Regions from separate parts of the Exiguobacterium sp. Helios genome, predicted to be linked through region 1. Evidence: riboswitches for the same ligand, from Rfam matches in the RefSeq annotation. Region 1 holds a riboswitch; each other region holds the start of a gene.
What was found. A riboswitch is a leader RNA that binds a small molecule or an ion and turns the genes downstream of it on or off. The one in region 1 is predicted to bind thiamine pyrophosphate.
Positions count from the first base shown of each region.

Region 2: it holds a riboswitch for thiamine pyrophosphate, as region 1 does, so the genes downstream of both, thiD (bifunctional hydroxymethylpyrimidine kinase/phosphomethylpyrimidine kinase) here and tenA (thiaminase II) in region 1, are expected to answer to the same signal.
Region 3: it holds a riboswitch for thiamine pyrophosphate, as region 1 does, so the genes downstream of both, HNY42_RS07605 (thiamine phosphate synthase) here and tenA (thiaminase II) in region 1, are expected to answer to the same signal.
Region 4: it holds a riboswitch for thiamine pyrophosphate, as region 1 does, so the genes downstream of both, HNY42_RS09745 (ECF transporter S component) here and tenA (thiaminase II) in region 1, are expected to answer to the same signal.

Region 1 is NZ_CP053557.1:1,217,913-1,222,125, forward strand. It holds gene abc-f (ribosomal protection-like ABC-F family protein) at 1-636, opposite strand, end outside; gene HNY42_RS06240 (DUF1002 domain-containing protein) at 915-1,796, opposite strand; TPP riboswitch at 1,987-2,092, shown strand; gene tenA (thiaminase II) at 2,166-2,861, shown strand; gene HNY42_RS06250 (sporulation protein) at 2,929-3,702, opposite strand; gene HNY42_RS06255 (class I SAM-dependent methyltransferase) at 3,821-4,213, shown strand, end outside.
Region 2 is NZ_CP053557.1:815,323-819,535, forward strand. It holds gene HNY42_RS04205 (murein hydrolase activator EnvC family protein) at 1-571, shown strand, start outside; gene HNY42_RS04210 (murein hydrolase activator EnvC family protein) at 779-2,056, shown strand; TPP riboswitch at 2,117-2,227, shown strand; gene thiD (bifunctional hydroxymethylpyrimidine kinase/phosphomethylpyrimidine kinase) at 2,345-3,154, shown strand; gene thiM (hydroxyethylthiazole kinase) at 3,135-3,890, shown strand; gene thiE (thiamine phosphate synthase) at 3,895-4,213, shown strand, end outside.
Region 3 is NZ_CP053557.1:1,485,847-1,490,059, forward strand. It holds gene HNY42_RS07590 (MFS transporter) at 1-290, opposite strand, end outside; gene HNY42_RS07595 (OsmC family protein) at 495-920, shown strand; gene nagZ (beta-N-acetylhexosaminidase) at 926-2,155, shown strand; TPP riboswitch at 2,215-2,317, shown strand; gene HNY42_RS07605 (thiamine phosphate synthase) at 2,408-3,004, shown strand; gene HNY42_RS07610 (NAD(P)/FAD-dependent oxidoreductase) at 3,001-3,990, shown strand; gene thiS (sulfur carrier protein ThiS) at 3,987-4,190, shown strand; gene HNY42_RS07620 (thiazole synthase) at 4,192-4,213, shown strand, end outside.
Region 4 is NZ_CP053557.1:1,843,902-1,848,114, forward strand. It holds gene HNY42_RS09735 (energy-coupling factor transporter transmembrane component T family protein) at 1-535, opposite strand, end outside; gene HNY42_RS09740 (ABC transporter ATP-binding protein) at 501-2,060, opposite strand; gene HNY42_RS09745 (ECF transporter S component) at 2,057-2,632, opposite strand; TPP riboswitch at 2,738-2,836, opposite strand; gene HNY42_RS09750 (50S ribosomal protein L25/general stress protein Ctc) at 2,928-3,605, opposite strand; gene HNY42_RS09755 (DEAD/DEAH box helicase) at 3,955-4,213, opposite strand, start outside.

The DNA.
Region 1 (4,213 bases):
GATCAGGACAGCCCCGGCATAATCGGCTAAAAAGGATTCCAGCCACTCGACGGCGTCTAAATCCAGATGGTTCGTCGGTTCGTCGAGGATCAACAACTCCGGCTCGGTCAACAACATCCTTCCGAGGCAGATTTTGGTCTGTTCGCCGCCGCTGAGCTGCTCAAACGGACGGTCCAAAAGGGCATGCAACTGCAAGCCGTTAATCATCCGGTCGATTTTGGAATCCAGCAAATACCCGCCTTGGCGCTCAAAAGCTTCGGTCTCTTGCGTGTAGCGTTCGAGCAACTGATCGATTTGATCCGTTTTTGTCGCCATGTCCCGTTCGATTTGTTGCAGGGAGCGTTGTAAATCGACAAGCGTGGCGAAGGCAGTCCACAGGACATCACGCCCCGTCATTACGTTGTCGAACACGGGAAGTTGTGCCAAATAACCGATGGAGAGCCCGCTTTTTTGATAAATCGTTCCGCTGTCTTCGGAATCAAGACGGGCAATCAAACGTAAGAGCGTCGTTTTACCGCTTCCGTTTCGGCCGATCAAGCCGATGCGGTCTTGGTGCTCGATAAAGAGGGAGACGTCCGTTAAGATATCGTCGCCTCCGAATTGTTTTGTCAGGTGTTGGATGTCGCAGATCATCATATGAAATGTCCTCTCTGGCGCATCAAAAAAAGGAGAGCGCAAACAGCACTCTCCTTGACTCGTGGAAGATGCGCTTTGCTTTATTTTTCAGGTATGAGGTTCGTTAAAAAAGGGCAGACTAGTCCCTTAGAACGCCATTCCATGAAAAATCGCGCGCAACAGATACAGTTGTTCCATCAACCAATGCTTACACGCAGCAAAACCCATGTCTCCACACCACCTTTTCCGATTCAATACATCTATTTTACCATGCCTGACAGAAAAGAAAACGTTAATCTTTATTTAAATAAGCCGGCAATCGAGTTGAAGAATGCACTGAGACCATCAAACAACTTCGCAAAAAATCCTTTTGTCTCTTCTGAGGTCGCGAAGGCCTGGATATCTTGTCCGGCATCTTTTAGACCACTCTCGATTTGACCCCAGTTCAGGTCCGCTTGTTCCATTTGATTAAACAGTCCGGTCAACCGGTCCATCTGAGCATCGGATAAATTGATGTTATTGTTTTGGATGACTTGGACGATGACGTTTTCAATCTCGACCTTCGTTTCCGGCTGTTGTTTCGCGATTTCCGCTTTGATTTCATTCATCAAGTCGGCGACTTTATCCGTCCCGACCGTTTTCCCGACATCGGATGTCACAGAGAGTTCTTGCTGGGCAAGGTCTTTTCGTTCATCCGTCAGTTTGATGCCGGTCTCGGCAGATGTTTGATCATACGCTTTCATGATCCCGGTCAAAGCCGAAGTTCCGGTTACCTTGTACGGGGACGTGATCGTAATGTCCGCATCCGTTACACCCGCTGTGACGAGGGCGTTGAGGTACATGTCTTTTGTGACCCAGGTGATGTTTTCGGTCGCGACAGATAATCCATCACCTTTTTCAGCCAACTCAATTTTAGCGGAAGAGTACATGCCGCCACCCCGTTGTGATTGGGGAATGTTTTTCCCGAGATATTTTTCTTCATCCGCAGATGTTGCAATAATCGGAGTAATGCCTTCCGGTGCATTCAGACGGGACAAGACCCACGATTTATCCTTTGCCCCAAGTGATTCGCCAAGGGTGACGATTGTTTTGTCGACCACTTGTTCAGCAGATGCGGTCGTCGGTAGCAGTAAGGTAGTAGCAAGTAATGCCGAAGCGGTCCATGTCATGGTTTTATTCATAAAAGTTCCTCCATAAGTTAAGTATCAGGTACTAAATTTAGTCTAATCGACCGGCGACAGAAGAGAATCGGTCTCAAGGACGAGCCGTCATCCACCTTCCGTCATGTTCCATTGTACAAAAAAATGGAGTGAAATGACGAGAATGGGTCAATTCCACATCAAATCATGATAAACTCAAAACAAATCAAATAGCGACCACTAGGGGAGTCAGTAGGCTGACTGAGACGACGGAGACGTTCGGACCCTTTGAACCTGATTAAGTTTGGACTTACGGAGGGAAGTGGCGTGGACGATCCTCTTTTTATGGTCTTTTCACGTCATGCCTGACATCAGGTGTGGCGTTTTTTGATTACAAAAGGGGGAACCAACATGACATTCAGTGAAGAAATCCGGCAAGCGGCAAAACGGTATTGGGACAGCAGCTTTACCCATCCATTCGTGACAGGGATTGCGGATGGAACACTACCAGAAGCAAAATTTCGCCATTACGTCCTACAGGATGCCTATTACTTAAAACATTTCGCGAAAATTCAGGCGCGGGCCGCGTCGAAGGCACAGGACTTCGCGACGATTGCCGAACTCGCGGAACATGCGACGTCGACCTATGCTGCAGAACTCAGTCTGCATCAATCGTTTTTTGAACCGCTTGGGATTTCGGACAAGACACTGGCAGAGTTTGAACCAGCACCGACCGCATATGCGTATATTTCGCATATGCACCATGCAAGTGAAGGGACGCTTGGGGAGACCATCGCTGCGATTTTACCGTGTTACTGGCTTTACTATGAGATTGGACAACAGTTACAGGCAGCGACACCGGCTTCACCGATTTATCAGCAATGGATTGCGACATACAGTTCCGAATGGTTCGAGCGGGTGGTCTTTGAACAGATTGACCGGTTAAATGAGTTGGCAGAGAAGGCGAGTGAACAAGAACGCGTCCGGATGAAACAACATTTCGTCAGAAGCTGTTATTACGAATTGATGTTTTGGCAGATGGGCTGGGCGGAAGAAACGTTTGAACGGCAGTACGAACAGACGATGGAAATGACATCATCCAAGTAAGGAAGGAAATACAAACACCGGATCCGACGATAAGCGGATCCGGTGTTTGTTCTATAGAAAACATCAATCAACTGTGGTGTTCAATCAAATCGGCGAGACGTTGTTTCACGAGTGACGGATTCGTTAAGTCCTGGTTCGATAATGAAAGTTTCGTCATCGTCTCATCGGTTCCTGCCATTTCACTGAACAGCGAACCGAGACTGTGGGCACGGCGGTCGATTTGGACGACGATGTCGATGCCGAACCGGTCTTGCAACAGGATAACTTCGATTTCGTCCAGCTTGTGAGCATAATGAGTACCGCGGGCAGAATACTCAAGTTCCTGCGCGATCGGCAAATCTTTCCGGAAGCGGCCCGGCAATTTCTCTGTATCAGCTTTCTTGAGGCGGAATCCGAGGTTTTCCATCGCTTCAAGGATGACCGATTGGTAGTCATTCGCTTTGACGACGACAGCATCGTGGTCAGAAGGGTCAACCGCCTGCGCGATATCAAGACCCGTCTCGATCCACGACTTCGATTGGCTGACGGAAAGTGGTGTATTAAAAGGGACTTGAAGCGTAAACGGTATTTCCCGTTCGACGTCTGCTTCAATCGTAAACGGGGCTTCATTTAATGCAAACCGGTCCAGTGTGAACGTCGTGAATGCCGTGCTGTCCCCGACTTCTTGTTTGTACTGGGTATTGAAGGCGAGATAAATCCGGGCGATTTCCTGATCGACGTTACCGCCCTTAATATGAACGACTCCTTGAATCGTTCCACCGGGTTCACAGTGATCTTGTTCGAGTCGTGTATCGACCGTTGCGGCACCAATGCCGATTTGTGAAAGAATTTTTTTGAACATGTTGTGTTCCTCCTTTAAATTAAGTATGACGACTAAAAATAAAGCTTGCTTGCTTGTCGAACGCGGGTGAATTTGCTACAGTTTCGAAAGACCAAACAAAAAAAGGACGGGACGATACGTGGAACTAGACCAATTAAAAGACCTGCTCACTGAAAAACTGCAGGCAACTTCACTCATACACGCGACGATTAGTGGTCCGCGCCAAAAATCAAACGATCTGCGTCGAATCAAGTTAAAACCGATTCTACTTAGAGATACGTATGCAATCCAGTTAGAGTTTCAACATGAACGGATCATTAAGCATGAGAATTTAAGTATAGAAGAATTTATTTTGCGAATGGACGACTATTTTAACGAATTTCGTCAATTTTTATTCCGTTTCGAGACGGAAGAAGTCCAGTTCCAACTCTCGAAGAAAATGAAAGTTTCACTGAAGACGACAGGCAAGGAACCGGTAAAGGCCGAACTGTCTCACAATCGAAAGAAAAGCCATTTGTTAGAAGACGGCGTG
Region 2 (4,213 bases), 400 kb from region 1:
GGCAGAAGCGGCCGCTGCTAAAGCAGCAGCACAAGCGGAACAAAAATCGTCAGCACCTGCAACTTCAACAAAACAATCTACACCATCTGTGACTGTGCCAAAAGCAGCACCAACACCAGAACCAGAACCAGCGGCACCAACGCCTGCACCATCATCTTCTTCTATGTTTATTCATCCAACAAGTGGATCAATCACACAAGGATATGGTTCAGCAAGCGGTTCGAATGGTTACTCTTTCCACAATGGTATTGATTTCGGCGCTCCAGTCGGTACCCCGATTGTTGCAGCGGCAACAGGGACAGTCATCACTGCATCAAGTGGTGGTCCGTACGGTAATCATGTCATGATTGCACACCAATTAAATGGAAAAACGTATACAACAGTTTACGCGCATATGAGTTCGTTAAATGCACATGCCGGACAACGTGTCAGTCAAGGACAACAAATCGGAGCCCTTGGTAGCACTGGGAACTCAACAGGCCCACACTTACACTTTGAAATTCATGTAGGTGGTTACAGCTACAGTGCTTCAGGACCAGCAAATTCTGTAAATCCAATGTCGATGTTATAATAACAAGAAAAGACGATTGCTGCGGCAGTCGTTTTTTTTATGTTTTTATAAAAACATAAAATGTTATATTACAATAAAACGCTTTCAGTTGAAACACAAATGAAATTTTCCTGAAACTATTACGGTGCTATAATCAATCTCAGACAGAAATACTTTGAATTAAATACTTTTTAAATAAGAAATCATACATAAGCGAGGAAACCAAACATGTTTAAAAAATTGTTTGCAACGGTATTGTTAGGGGCGTTACTTGTATCCACTGTGCCGACTTCTGGTCAAGCTGCAACGATTAAAGAAAAGAAATCTCAAAATGCAACAGAGCAACGTCGCTTGGAAAAAGCCATCAAAAAACAGGAAGCTAAAATATCGGTAGAGCAACGCGAAATCAATAAAATTGATGCGGCCATCAACGAAAATATTTTCAGGATTTCGGAAAAAAACAAGCAGATTAAACAATTGAATCTCCAAATTGAAGATCTTGAGGCGGAAATCGCCCGCTACGAAATCATGCTCACCCGGCAAGAAGAATTGCTGGGGGACCGCTTACGTGTCCTTCAAGAAAATGATGGTAATTCTATAAAATGGGAAGAAGTCATTTTTGGTTCGAAAAACTTGGGTGATTTGTTTAGTCGTGTTATGGCAGGTAAAAAAATTGCCGAACAAGACGATAAAATGATTTCTGCTTATTTGGAAACACAAGAAAAGCTAGCAGAAATGAAAAAAAATCTTATTGCTAAAAAGGCGGAGCGTGTTCAAGAGAAAGAGTCGTTACTCGTCCAAAAGAAACAGTTAAAACAACAGATGAAAGAACGGAGTGCGACCCTGAATAAATTACGTAAAGGGAAAACAAAGTTCACGACTAAACTGTTAAATGCAAAAGAATTACAAGCGACTTTAGAGGCTCAAGAAAGAGCGATTGCGGCAGCAAAAGCAGCAGCGAAAGCAGCAGCAGAAAAAGCGGCCGCTGAAAAAGAAGCAGCTGAACGTGCTGCAAAAGAGGCGGCAAAATCAACGCGTGAGTCAAGCGAAGCAACGGTTCTTCCGACTCCTGTCAGCAGTGTGCCGACAGGATCGGCGAAGTTTATTCGTCCGGCTTCAGGCGGTGTTTCACAAGGTTTTGGACCGGCTAGTGGAGCGAACGGCTATACGTTCCATAATGGTGTCGACTTCAGTGGACCCGTCGGATCATCGATTCGAGCAGCAGCTTCCGGAACAGTCATTACGGCTGGTAGCGGCGGACCTTATGGGAATCATGTCATGATTTCGCATTTCCTTGACGGTCAGGTGTATACAACAGTGTACGGTCATATGAATTCGTTATCGGTTTCGGCAGGTCAGACGGTAACTCAAGGTCAAACGCTTGGTACTCTTGGCAGTACCGGGAATTCGACAGGACCGCATCTACACTTTGAATTGCATATCGGTGGATACCAATACAGTGCGACAGGACCAGCTAACACGGTCAATCCACTTGGATACCTTTAAAAACGAGCTTCGGCTCGTTTTTTTAATGGTGCTGTGATACAGTGAAAAAGAATTTAAATTACGAGCAACTAGGGGAGCTGGAGGAGTCCGGCTGAGAGGAAAACCATTCTGTTTTCGACCCTGTCACCTGAACTGGATAATACCAGCGTAGGAAAGTTGAGATCGAAGACATGAAGACTTCAATCAGTAGAACTGGTTGTTCATGGCGTCGTCTGCTTTTTTACAGCGGACGGCGCTTTTTGTTGTCCGTTTTCTCCTTATTTGCTCCCAGGAAAGTGAGGAATTGGAATGAAACACGTATTGACGATTGCTGGATCCGACTCCGGAGGTGGAGCTGGAATTCAAGCAGATTTAAAAACGTTTTCGGCACTCGGTGTATACGGAATGAGCGTCATCACGGCGATTACGGCACAAAATACGTTAGGTGTTCAAGCGGTCGAGGACGTATCCCTGGAGCTCGTGGAAGCACAGCTGACATCCATCTTTTCCGATATCCGTGTCGATGCGGTCAAGATTGGAATGGTTTCCAATCAAGACACCATCCGAGTGATTGCACAACAACTGGAAAAACATCAACTTCCGGTTGTTCTCGACCCGGTCATGGTCGCGAAAGGGGGTTATAGCTTATTGCAACCGGATGCAGAACATGCCTTGCTCGAACAGCTGTTACCATTGGCTACACTTGTGACTCCGAATATTCCTGAAATCGAGCGGATGATTGGCGGAACGATTCACTCGCTTGCCGATATGAAACAGGCGACGGAAAAACTGGCTGAAAAACGGACGGGTGCTATTTTGCTCAAGGGCGGACATTTGGAGGGACGGGACGCTACTGACCTTTTATATACAGACGGGCGATATGTCGTCTTTGAACAAGAACGGATCGAGTCCCGTCATACCCATGGTACAGGCTGTACATTATCTGCTGCCATCGCTTCCTATCTTGCACTCGGTCTTTCAGTGGAAGACAGCATCCGTTATGCAAAACGTTATGTGACGGAAGCCATTCGCCACGGCTTTGCGCTCGGACGCGGTGTTGGTCCGACGCATCATTTTCATGAACTCTGGAGGGATACACATGTTACGACGCATCCATGATAAAAAACCGTTGATTCATCATTTAACGAATACTGTAACCATTAATGACTGCGCCAATATGACACTGGCACTTGGTGGCTCTCCTGTGATGGCAGATGATCTGCTGGAAGTGGAAGAAATGGTCAGGCACGCAGATGCCGTCGTAATCAATACAGGGACGATCAATCCGGACATGCGCCAAGCCCAACTTTTAGCAGGAAAAACGGCTAACCGATTGGGGAAACCGGTCATTTTGGATCCGGTAGGCGCAGGAGCGACGACATTAAGAACAGATTTTATGAAGCAGTTAATGGATGAAATCACCTTTACGGTCATCAAAGGAAATGCATCGGAAATCAAGACATTGCTCGGACAGGCCGCTCGAACGAAAGGAGTGGATGTTGCCGAAGGAGAATCCCTGGATTTTCAAAGTGTCCATACCTTTGCAGGTGAAACGAAACAACTCATCGTCGTAACGGGTCCGATTGATTTTGTGACAGATGGAAATCGCCAGTATCATCTGGATGTCGGGACGAAACGTCTTGGCCAAGTCACGGGAACGGGATGTATGACCGCTTCTTTGATTGCGACGTTTTTAGGAGCAGGATACGATCGTTTTGAGGCAGCCGTATTTGGGACGTATGCTATGGGAAAAGCAGGGGAGTCGGCTGAGGATTCTCCCGGTATCGGAGGTTTTCGAACCGGGCTGTTCGATGCAGTGAGTTTGATGACAGAAAAAAGTTTGCCGGAGGTATAAATGAATGGACACTGAATATTTGATTTATGCCGTGACCGATCGACGCTTGCATCCACATCTTTCCCTGGCAGACGCCGTCGAAGCATCGATTAAAGGAGGCGCAACGGTTGTTCAATTACGGGAAAAAGACAGTTCCGGTAAAACTTTTCTGGAATCAGCCATTGCATTAAAAGATCTCACCGCACGTTACGATATTCCGTTCATTATCAATGATCGGATTGATATCGCTTTGCTGGTCGATGCCGGTTTGCATATCGGTCAAGATGATATTCCCTTAATTGAAGCGCGCCGTTTGTTACCGGAAGCGACGATTGGTGTTTCTG
Region 3 (4,213 bases), 270 kb from region 1:
CCGCTGCAGATATTCAGAATAATCCAGACAAAAATCAGACTGAGCATTAACTTCCGCCGCTCAAGGTGTCCGGTCAAGGACATCGTAATCGGTGTTCCGATGGCGAAGGCGATCGCAAAGGCGGAGACGAGCGTGCCGGCTTTCGCAATTGTGATGTTCAGACCGTCCGCAATTTCAGATAAAATACCGACGATGACGAATTCGCTTGTTCCAAGGACAAAAGTCAACATGGATAACGTCGCGATTAACAGCCAGTCGGCTTGACTCAAACGAGTCGATGATGATGACATATACAATTCCCCACTTCTGGCGCCTGTGCGCAAAAAAACTATCGTTTATCAGAATAGCATGATTTAAGAAGGGCGGAAACCGGATTTACCTGACCCGGAAAAAGAAGCATTATTGTGAATAGACAGTCAATTTCACTTGTCATTGATTCGGGTATACTAACAGAGTAGGAAACATCACCTAAATCAGAAAAGGACGTGATCTTGATGCAAGCAACAGTCACTTGGAATCAAAAGATGGGCTTCAGCGGGGAAACCGAATCCGGACATCACTTAGCGATGGATGCAGCTCCGGAAAACGGTGGGGACAATCAGGCACCCCGGCCGACGGAGCTCTTGCTTCATGCCGTTGCCGGCTGTACCGGCATCGATATCGTCTCGATTTTAGAAAAGATGCGCTTGACGCTGACGTCATTTGAAATGGATATCGAAGGCGAACGGGCGGATGATCATCCCCGGCGTTTCACGACGATCTCGATTCATTACCGGCTCGAAGGTGATTTACCGGACGATAAAGTCCGCCGGGCGATTGCCTTATCAAAAGACAAATACTGCTCGGTCTCGCAATCGCTGAACGCGGAGATTGAAGTTTATTACTCGATCAACGGCGTCCGGAACGAGGAACCGATTTGAAACGGATGGTCCCTGTTCTGTTGGCAAGCGTCCTCCTTGCCGGTTGTGCTGACGAGCCCGTACAACCCGCTGACCCGCAACCGAAGCCGGCAAAGAAAACAAAGCCGCCGCAGCCGGATCGACCTTCTGCTGCTGAACGGGCAGAGAAACAACTCAAGCAAACCGTTTCGAACATGTCGACGGCGGAAAAAGTCGATCAGTTGCTGTATATCGGGGTAACGGGAACAGCTTTGACACAAGCGGATCGTCAATTATTGCAGGACCATGCGCTCGGTGGTGTCCTGCTGCTTGGTGGCAATATCACTTCAACCGATCAACTGAAAACCTTTACAACAGCGATTGCCAAGGCGCAAACCGCTGATTCAAAAGCGTTCCTTGGCTTTGACGAGGAAGGCGGACGGGTCAGCCGGGTCCCGGACGCACAGCTCAAATTACCACCGAGCCTCTCGTTTGGTCATAAAAATGATCCGGCATTGATGAAGGAAGTCGGACAGACACTTGGTTCGATTTCCCGTTTTTACGGCTTTAATATGGATTTCGCACCGGTCCTTGATGTGAACAGTAATCCGGCGAATCCAATCATCGGCGACCGGGCGCTCAGTGCGGATCCGCAACAAGTCGCCCGGCTTGGTGTGCCATTGATGCAGGGCATGAAAGAAGAAGACATCGTTCCGGTCGTCAAACATTTTCCGGGACACGGGGATACGACCGTCGACTCACATGTCGGTCTACCGCGGGTCGATGCGACGAAAGCGGAACTCGAGCAGACGGAGCTGGTCCCGTTCAAACGGGCGATTCAGGAAGGGGCCGAGATGGTCATGGTCGCGCATATCCTGTTTCCGGCACTCGACAAAACCCGTCCGTCTTCGTTGTCGAAACCCGTCATGACCGGGGTGTTACGGGATGAGCTGAAGTTTGACGGTGTCATCATCACGGACGATTTGGTCATGGGAGCCATCACAGAACGGTACGGACTTGCCCAGGCGGCAAGTCTTGCCCTCGAAAATGGTGCGGATATGGCGATGTTCTCATCGCCCGGCGCATACGCGTCTGTTCACAAGGAAATCATGACACGGATCAAACAAGGTAAATTGTCGAGAGCAGACCTTGATCAGAAAGTCATGAGGGTATTACGCTTAAAACAAACGTATGACTTGTCGGAAACGAAACGCGTCGACGCGTATGAAAAGCTAATCGAGCAGGTCAAAGCGCTCGAATCGGACATACGACACTAATCAAGGGTAGAACAAATCGGACTACCCGTGGTAAACTACAGGCGTACCACACAAATCAATATCTACACTAGGGGAGTCTCGCAGCAGACTGAGACGGAAGTATCCGGACCCTTTGAACCTGATCTAGTTCGTACTAGCGGAGGGAAGTGGATTCCGATCATTCATAGAGGATGCGACAACTGTCGCCCTTTTTTGTAGGACCACTCCATCAGTTCATGGGGTGGTCCTTTTTCGTGTGGAAAGGGGGAAATGATGAGCCAGTTACATCTGATGACAACCGGCAAGCGGCGTCCGGACATACTCGAACAGCTGTTGCCGAAACTCGCACTATCCGTCGACCGGATTCATCTGCGGGAGCCGTTATGGTCAGCGAAGGAACTGGTCGTGTGCATCGAAACACTCGTGCGACGAGGCGTAAAGGCAGAGCAATTAATTGTCCATGACCGGCTGGACGTGGCAGTCGTCACCGGCACCGGAGTTCAGCTGACAACACGCAGCATTCCGGTCGACCTCGTCCGTCACCGTTTTCCGGAACTGGTGATCGGTCAATCGGTTCACTCGTTAACGGAAGCGATAGCGGCGGAACAAGCCGGTGCTGATTACGTCCTGTATGGCCATATTTTTGAGACGGGATCAAAACCGGGTGTACCGCCCCGGGGACTCGACGCCTTGAAACAAGTTGTCGACTGGACATCGATTCCTGTCATTGCAATTGGTGGCATTACACCGGACAATCTGCCGGATATCCTGGCGACCGGCTGCGCAGGCGGGGCCGTCTTGTCGGGCATTCTCGGTCAGGCGTCTCCGGTCGAAGCAGCCAACCGGTTCCGGGCGGTGATGCAACGATGACACGCCCGGATGTTTTAATCATCGGAGCCGGCATCATTGGTTTGACGCTCGGCTATGAGCTCCTGCAGCGCGGGAAAACCGTTCATTTGCTTGAACAGTCAACTGTCGGTCAGGGAGCGACGCAAGCAGCAGCGGGAATGCTCGCGACAGATGAAGAATTGCTGGCACCGTTACATGAACTGGCCCGGCTGAGCCGGACGCTGTATCCGGAATTCGTGCAACAATTGTTTGACGAGACCGGTCTCGGAAGCGGGTATCTGGAACAACCGTTTCATATGCAACAGGCACATCACTGGCGGACGTTTGATTCGGTCGGACAGGTTGATCCGCGGTTGCTTGCACAAGCATTACGCAGTGCGATCGAACGACGGGGCGGGGGAATCGAAGAGGCAACGGTCGTAGCACGTCTCGTACGGGACGGACAAACGGTGACCGGCGCCGAGACGAACCGGGGGCTACGGGCGGGCAGACAAATTATTGTCGCCGGTGGTCGCGGATCGGAAGAATTGTTACAGACGGTCGGAGTGACGATTAACACACTTCCGGTCAAGGGCGAGTGTCTGTCTGTCCGGCTGACGACCGGACAACTCAATCGGACGCTGTTTGGTGATGCGGTCTATTTAGTCCCGAAAGCAGACGGACGGATCATCATCGGGGCGACGGAACGGGTTGGTGATGAATCAACGACCGTCAGTCTGAACAGTATTCGTTTGTTATTGAATGCAGCAGTAAAGCTCTATCCGCCGCTTGCAGAGGCCGTGTTCGTGGAAGCTTGGTCCGGTGTTCGACCGCAAACCGGGGACGGTCTGCCGTATCTCGGAGCAGTGGACGGAATCGATGGGTTGTTCGTCGCGTCAGGCCATCACCGGCATGGCATCTTACTGGCCCCTGCGACGGCCAACGTCTTGGCCGATTGTCTCATGGGGCAAACGCCAAGAGTGACACTGGATGGTTTTAACAGCCGACGACAGGAGGAAAGCAGATGACTATCCGATTGAATGGGAAAAACTATGCTTTGACAGAGGAAATCAAGACGTTACACGACTTGTTAGAAAAACTGGAGATTCAGGGACAAGTCGTCATCATCGAGCAGAATCATCAAATCATCGACCGGTCGAGCTATCCGGATACGGACGTTACGTCCGGAGATGTCATTGAAATCGTTCATTTTGTAGGAGGCGGATAACATGTTAGAAATTGGCGGAAAAA
Region 4 (4,213 bases), 630 kb from region 1:
TTTGCCACGGCCAAAGTGACCGTTGTTGCCGGACACGACGCGCTTGACGGATCGTTCGAATCGACTGCCGAAAGATCGGAATGAAGCGGAGACCGGCTAAAAATCCATAGGCCAGGCGAACCGGCAGACGACATTGATGAATCAGACTCATGACGAACCGTGTCGCGTCCGTTGTTGCAACGAACGTTACACTCAACAGGACGAAGGCGAGCATCCGCGTCGCGACCAACCAGGCATGTGCAAGACTCTCTTCCGTGATCCGGAACCAGCCGAATGCCCACAATTCCGTTTCACCTTTTCCGAACGCGGCCATCATCCAAAACGTCAACAGAAACAACACACCATAAGGGACGAGACGAATGAGAAGCGTTGACAGCTGCCAGCCGGAGCAACATACGCCGACGGCGGAAAGGATGAGCAGTGCAAACGTCACTTCTAAACGGGATGTCGAAATCAGCAACAGCATGACATAGACCAGGGTCGCCAGTTTGACGGAAGGATTAATTTGAGCGAGCCATGAGTGGTTTTCCTGCATGACGGATCCCCTCCTTTTGTTGCTGATACTGATAGGACACCGGACGAATCAGCTGATTGTCGTGTAAAATCTTGGTTTCCTGAAACAATTCCTCCGGTGAACCGTCAAATTGAATGTTTCCCGAACCGAGGACGAGCACCCGGTCTGCCTGTTGGTACACCAGCTCCATATCATGCGTCACCATGATGAGCGTCGTCCCGGCTGCACGGGCTTGCCGCAAGACTTCAATCAGTTGTGCCGTCGTCTCGGCATCCTGTCCGAAAGTCGGCTCGTCCAGCAACAAGACAGCTTTTCGCTCAAGCAGCATTGTCGCGACGCTCAAACGCCGTTTTTGACCAAGACTGAGTGCGAGCGGCGACTGACCCGCGACGTCCGCCAAGCGATAGTACTGTAAGGCATCATCCATCTGACCGGACGACGGTGAGGTACAACTGATCGTCAGTTCGTCAAGAACCGTCTGTTTGAGAAACTGAAACTCAGGTTGCTGAAACACAAAGCCGACCTGCCGGTAAAATGTCCGGTCCCGCCATTTCTTCAACGCTGTCTGAAACAACTGAATCGTTCCGCCTTGCGCCGGTAACAGTTTGGCCAGCGTTTCGAGCAGGGTACTTTTGCCGGCTCCATTGCGTCCGACAAGCATGATCCATTCTCCGGCGTGGGCGGTCAGCGAGATCCGCTGGAGAACCGTCTGCTTTCCGTGCCGGACGGTCACGTCAACAAGTTCAAATGTCGGTTCGGTTGAAACGGGTTCGCGGACAGGGGGACGATCGAGTGCCCATTCTGCCGCGACCTCGGCCGGTATCGTTTCGAATGTATACGGGTAAAGGCGCGGTGTCGCAATCCCGAGTTCAGTCAAAACGGTCCGGCGTTCTGAAAAAATATCCCGCGGCGGTCCGTCAAGACGGATCCGTCCGGTTTGAAAGACCAGCACCCGGTCCGCAAACGTCACACACTGCTCCAGTTGGTGTTCAATCAGCACCAGCGTCACGTTCGGATCGTGGTGCAATTCCTCAATCAGCTCCATCATCAAACGTTGACCATGCGGATCAAGTTGCGCCGTCGGTTCGTCGAGCAACAGGATGTCCGGTTCGAGTGCCAATACACAGGCTAGAGCAAGCCGTTGTTTCATCCCGCCGGACAGCTCGGCAATCGGCGTCGTCAAGGCGAGGTCAAGTCCGACCCGTGCCAAGACACCTTTAATCCGCTCATCCATTTCAAATCGGGAGATGCTTCGGTTTTCCAGACTAAAGGCCATTTCGGCACCGACCGTCTGCATGCAAAACTGATCGTCCGGCTGTTGGAATAACATCCCGACCGTTCCCTCGGTCAACCAGTGACCGCTGACATCGGCTTCAATCGTCTCCGGCAACAGACCGGCGAGGACATGTAAAAAGGTCGTCTTTCCACTGCCGCTTGGACCGACGAGCAACGTCGTTTCTCCTTTATCAATCGTAACCGACAAATCCTGTAAGACCGGGTGATCCTGATCCGGATAGCGGACTGTCAGGTGCTCGCACTGCATCATACGGCACGTTGCTTTCGTTGTCGTCCGATCGCATACCCATTCAGTGTCCCTGCCTTAACGAGCGCATCGACGATGATTTTTGCGAGTAAGCCGCCGAGCAGAGCACCGCTGACAAGTTGTAAGGAAAACGTCAACAGGAGAGTCGTCGTCGTATAGTAGGCAAATCCGTTCACGATGAGGCTGTAGACCATACTTCCGACGGCAGCGAAGACACCGGACAACATCAAGGTAAACGTATTGAATTTCCGGTATCCGAACACGGCAAAGGCAATCTCGGCCCCGATCCCCTGTGCGAATCCAATCAACAGTGCCGATAAGCCGAAGTGACTCCCTGTAAACAATTCGACGGCAGCGGCGACGACTTCCGCAATCAATGCCGCGCCTGGTTTTTGAATGATGTAGGCGACAAGGGGACTGGCGATGACCCAGATGCCGAACATCCAGTTTGATCCGACCGGTCCGAAGATGGCCGAGATTGGTAACCATAACGTCGACCACCCTAAGTAGAGGACACCACACGCGACGGCGAGCATCATCATGACGATGATTTCTTTCATTTTCCAACTGTTCATAATCACTTCTCCTTTGAATGCACACCCACAAAGAAACCACAAAAAAGACCGCCCTCTATGAAAAGAGAGCGGTCGTGTAACCTGCAAGATGCAGAAAAAGAGCACGAGGATTCCGCTCCACTTTCCTACGCTAGTATGAACTAGATCAGGTTCAAAGGGTCCGAAGTGAATCGTCTCAGCCAAATGGCTCCCCTAGTGGATGTGTTAATGATGTGTACCTTCTTCACTGTACGGCTGTCGACCGGACTTGTCAATATGCATAAAAAAACCTCCCACGAGGGGAGGAGAGAAAAGATTACTCTTTATCTTCTTTGTTTTCTTCAGCTTGCTCTTCAGAAGTTTGTTCTGAATCGTCTGTCGCTGTATCCGCATCAGCTGCTTGTGCCTCAGCTTCTGCTTCTTCGATTTCTTCAAGTTCAGCTTCAAGTGTCGATTCAACGACCGCTGCGACTTGGATGTCACCTTCTGTGACGACACGGAAATCTTTTTCTTCCGGAAGATCAGCTACTGTGATTGAATCTCCGATTGCAAGATCCGTCACGTCGACTTCGATGCGTTCCGGTAATTTATCTGGTGTTGCGGCAACTGTTACTTTAAAGAGTGTTTGTGAAAGGAATCCGCCAAGTTTCGCACCGGCTGCTTCGCCGACGAGGACGATATCCGTTTCGACTTCTGTTTCTTCATCCATTTTAACAGCGATGAATTCAACGTGTTTGATGGTTGGTGTAAAGATATCCATATCGAGCTTGTTGATCAACGTGTTGACCTTTTTACCGCCGATTTGAAGAGCAACTAAGACGTTTTCGCCGTGATCACGGACAACCTTGACCAATTCTTTTTCGTCGAATGAAATCGGTGTGCTTTCCACTTTGTAGCCATACACGACACCAAGAGCTTTTCCTTCATGACGTAATTGCTTTCTAAGTGAGCGTGGGCGTACTTCGCGTTCTTCTACTTTTAATGTTACTGACATGTTCATTTCCCCCTTGAATTTGGTATAGCCCTCAAAAGGTAATGAATGTAGGAGTGGAACAATAGGTTCCAACAGAAATTCATGCGCTAAATGCTAGTTCAACTGGATTTCATTCAGAAATGAAAAACGAAGTGAGTAAGTAGCATTTCTCTCCCAGGTCATTACGCTGATATTGAGAAACAATAATTGAAAAGCGACCGTGTTGTACGGTGCTAATGTAGATATACCCCTGTCTTTCAAAAGTTAAAACCTTTTTTCTGAATTTGATTGTCGAAAGACCTTCAAACCTGTTGATAGACAACGGATTGAAGGTCTTTCATTTTTTTAAGATTTTCTTTGATTTGTATGGTTAATCACCTGATGAATCGATAAAAGAGGGGGAATCAAGCAGACGGACGAGTTCACGAATCGTTAAAATATCCGGTTTCTGATCCGATAAGACGGCATCAATCATCGTCGCTTTTCGATCTTGTAATTCCGCCATCTTTTCCTCGATCGTCCCGATCATCAATAACTTGATCACTTCGACCGGTGACTGTTGTCCCAATCGATGGGCCCGGTCAGCCGCTTGCTGCTCGACGGCCGGATTCCACCAGCTGTCGTATAAA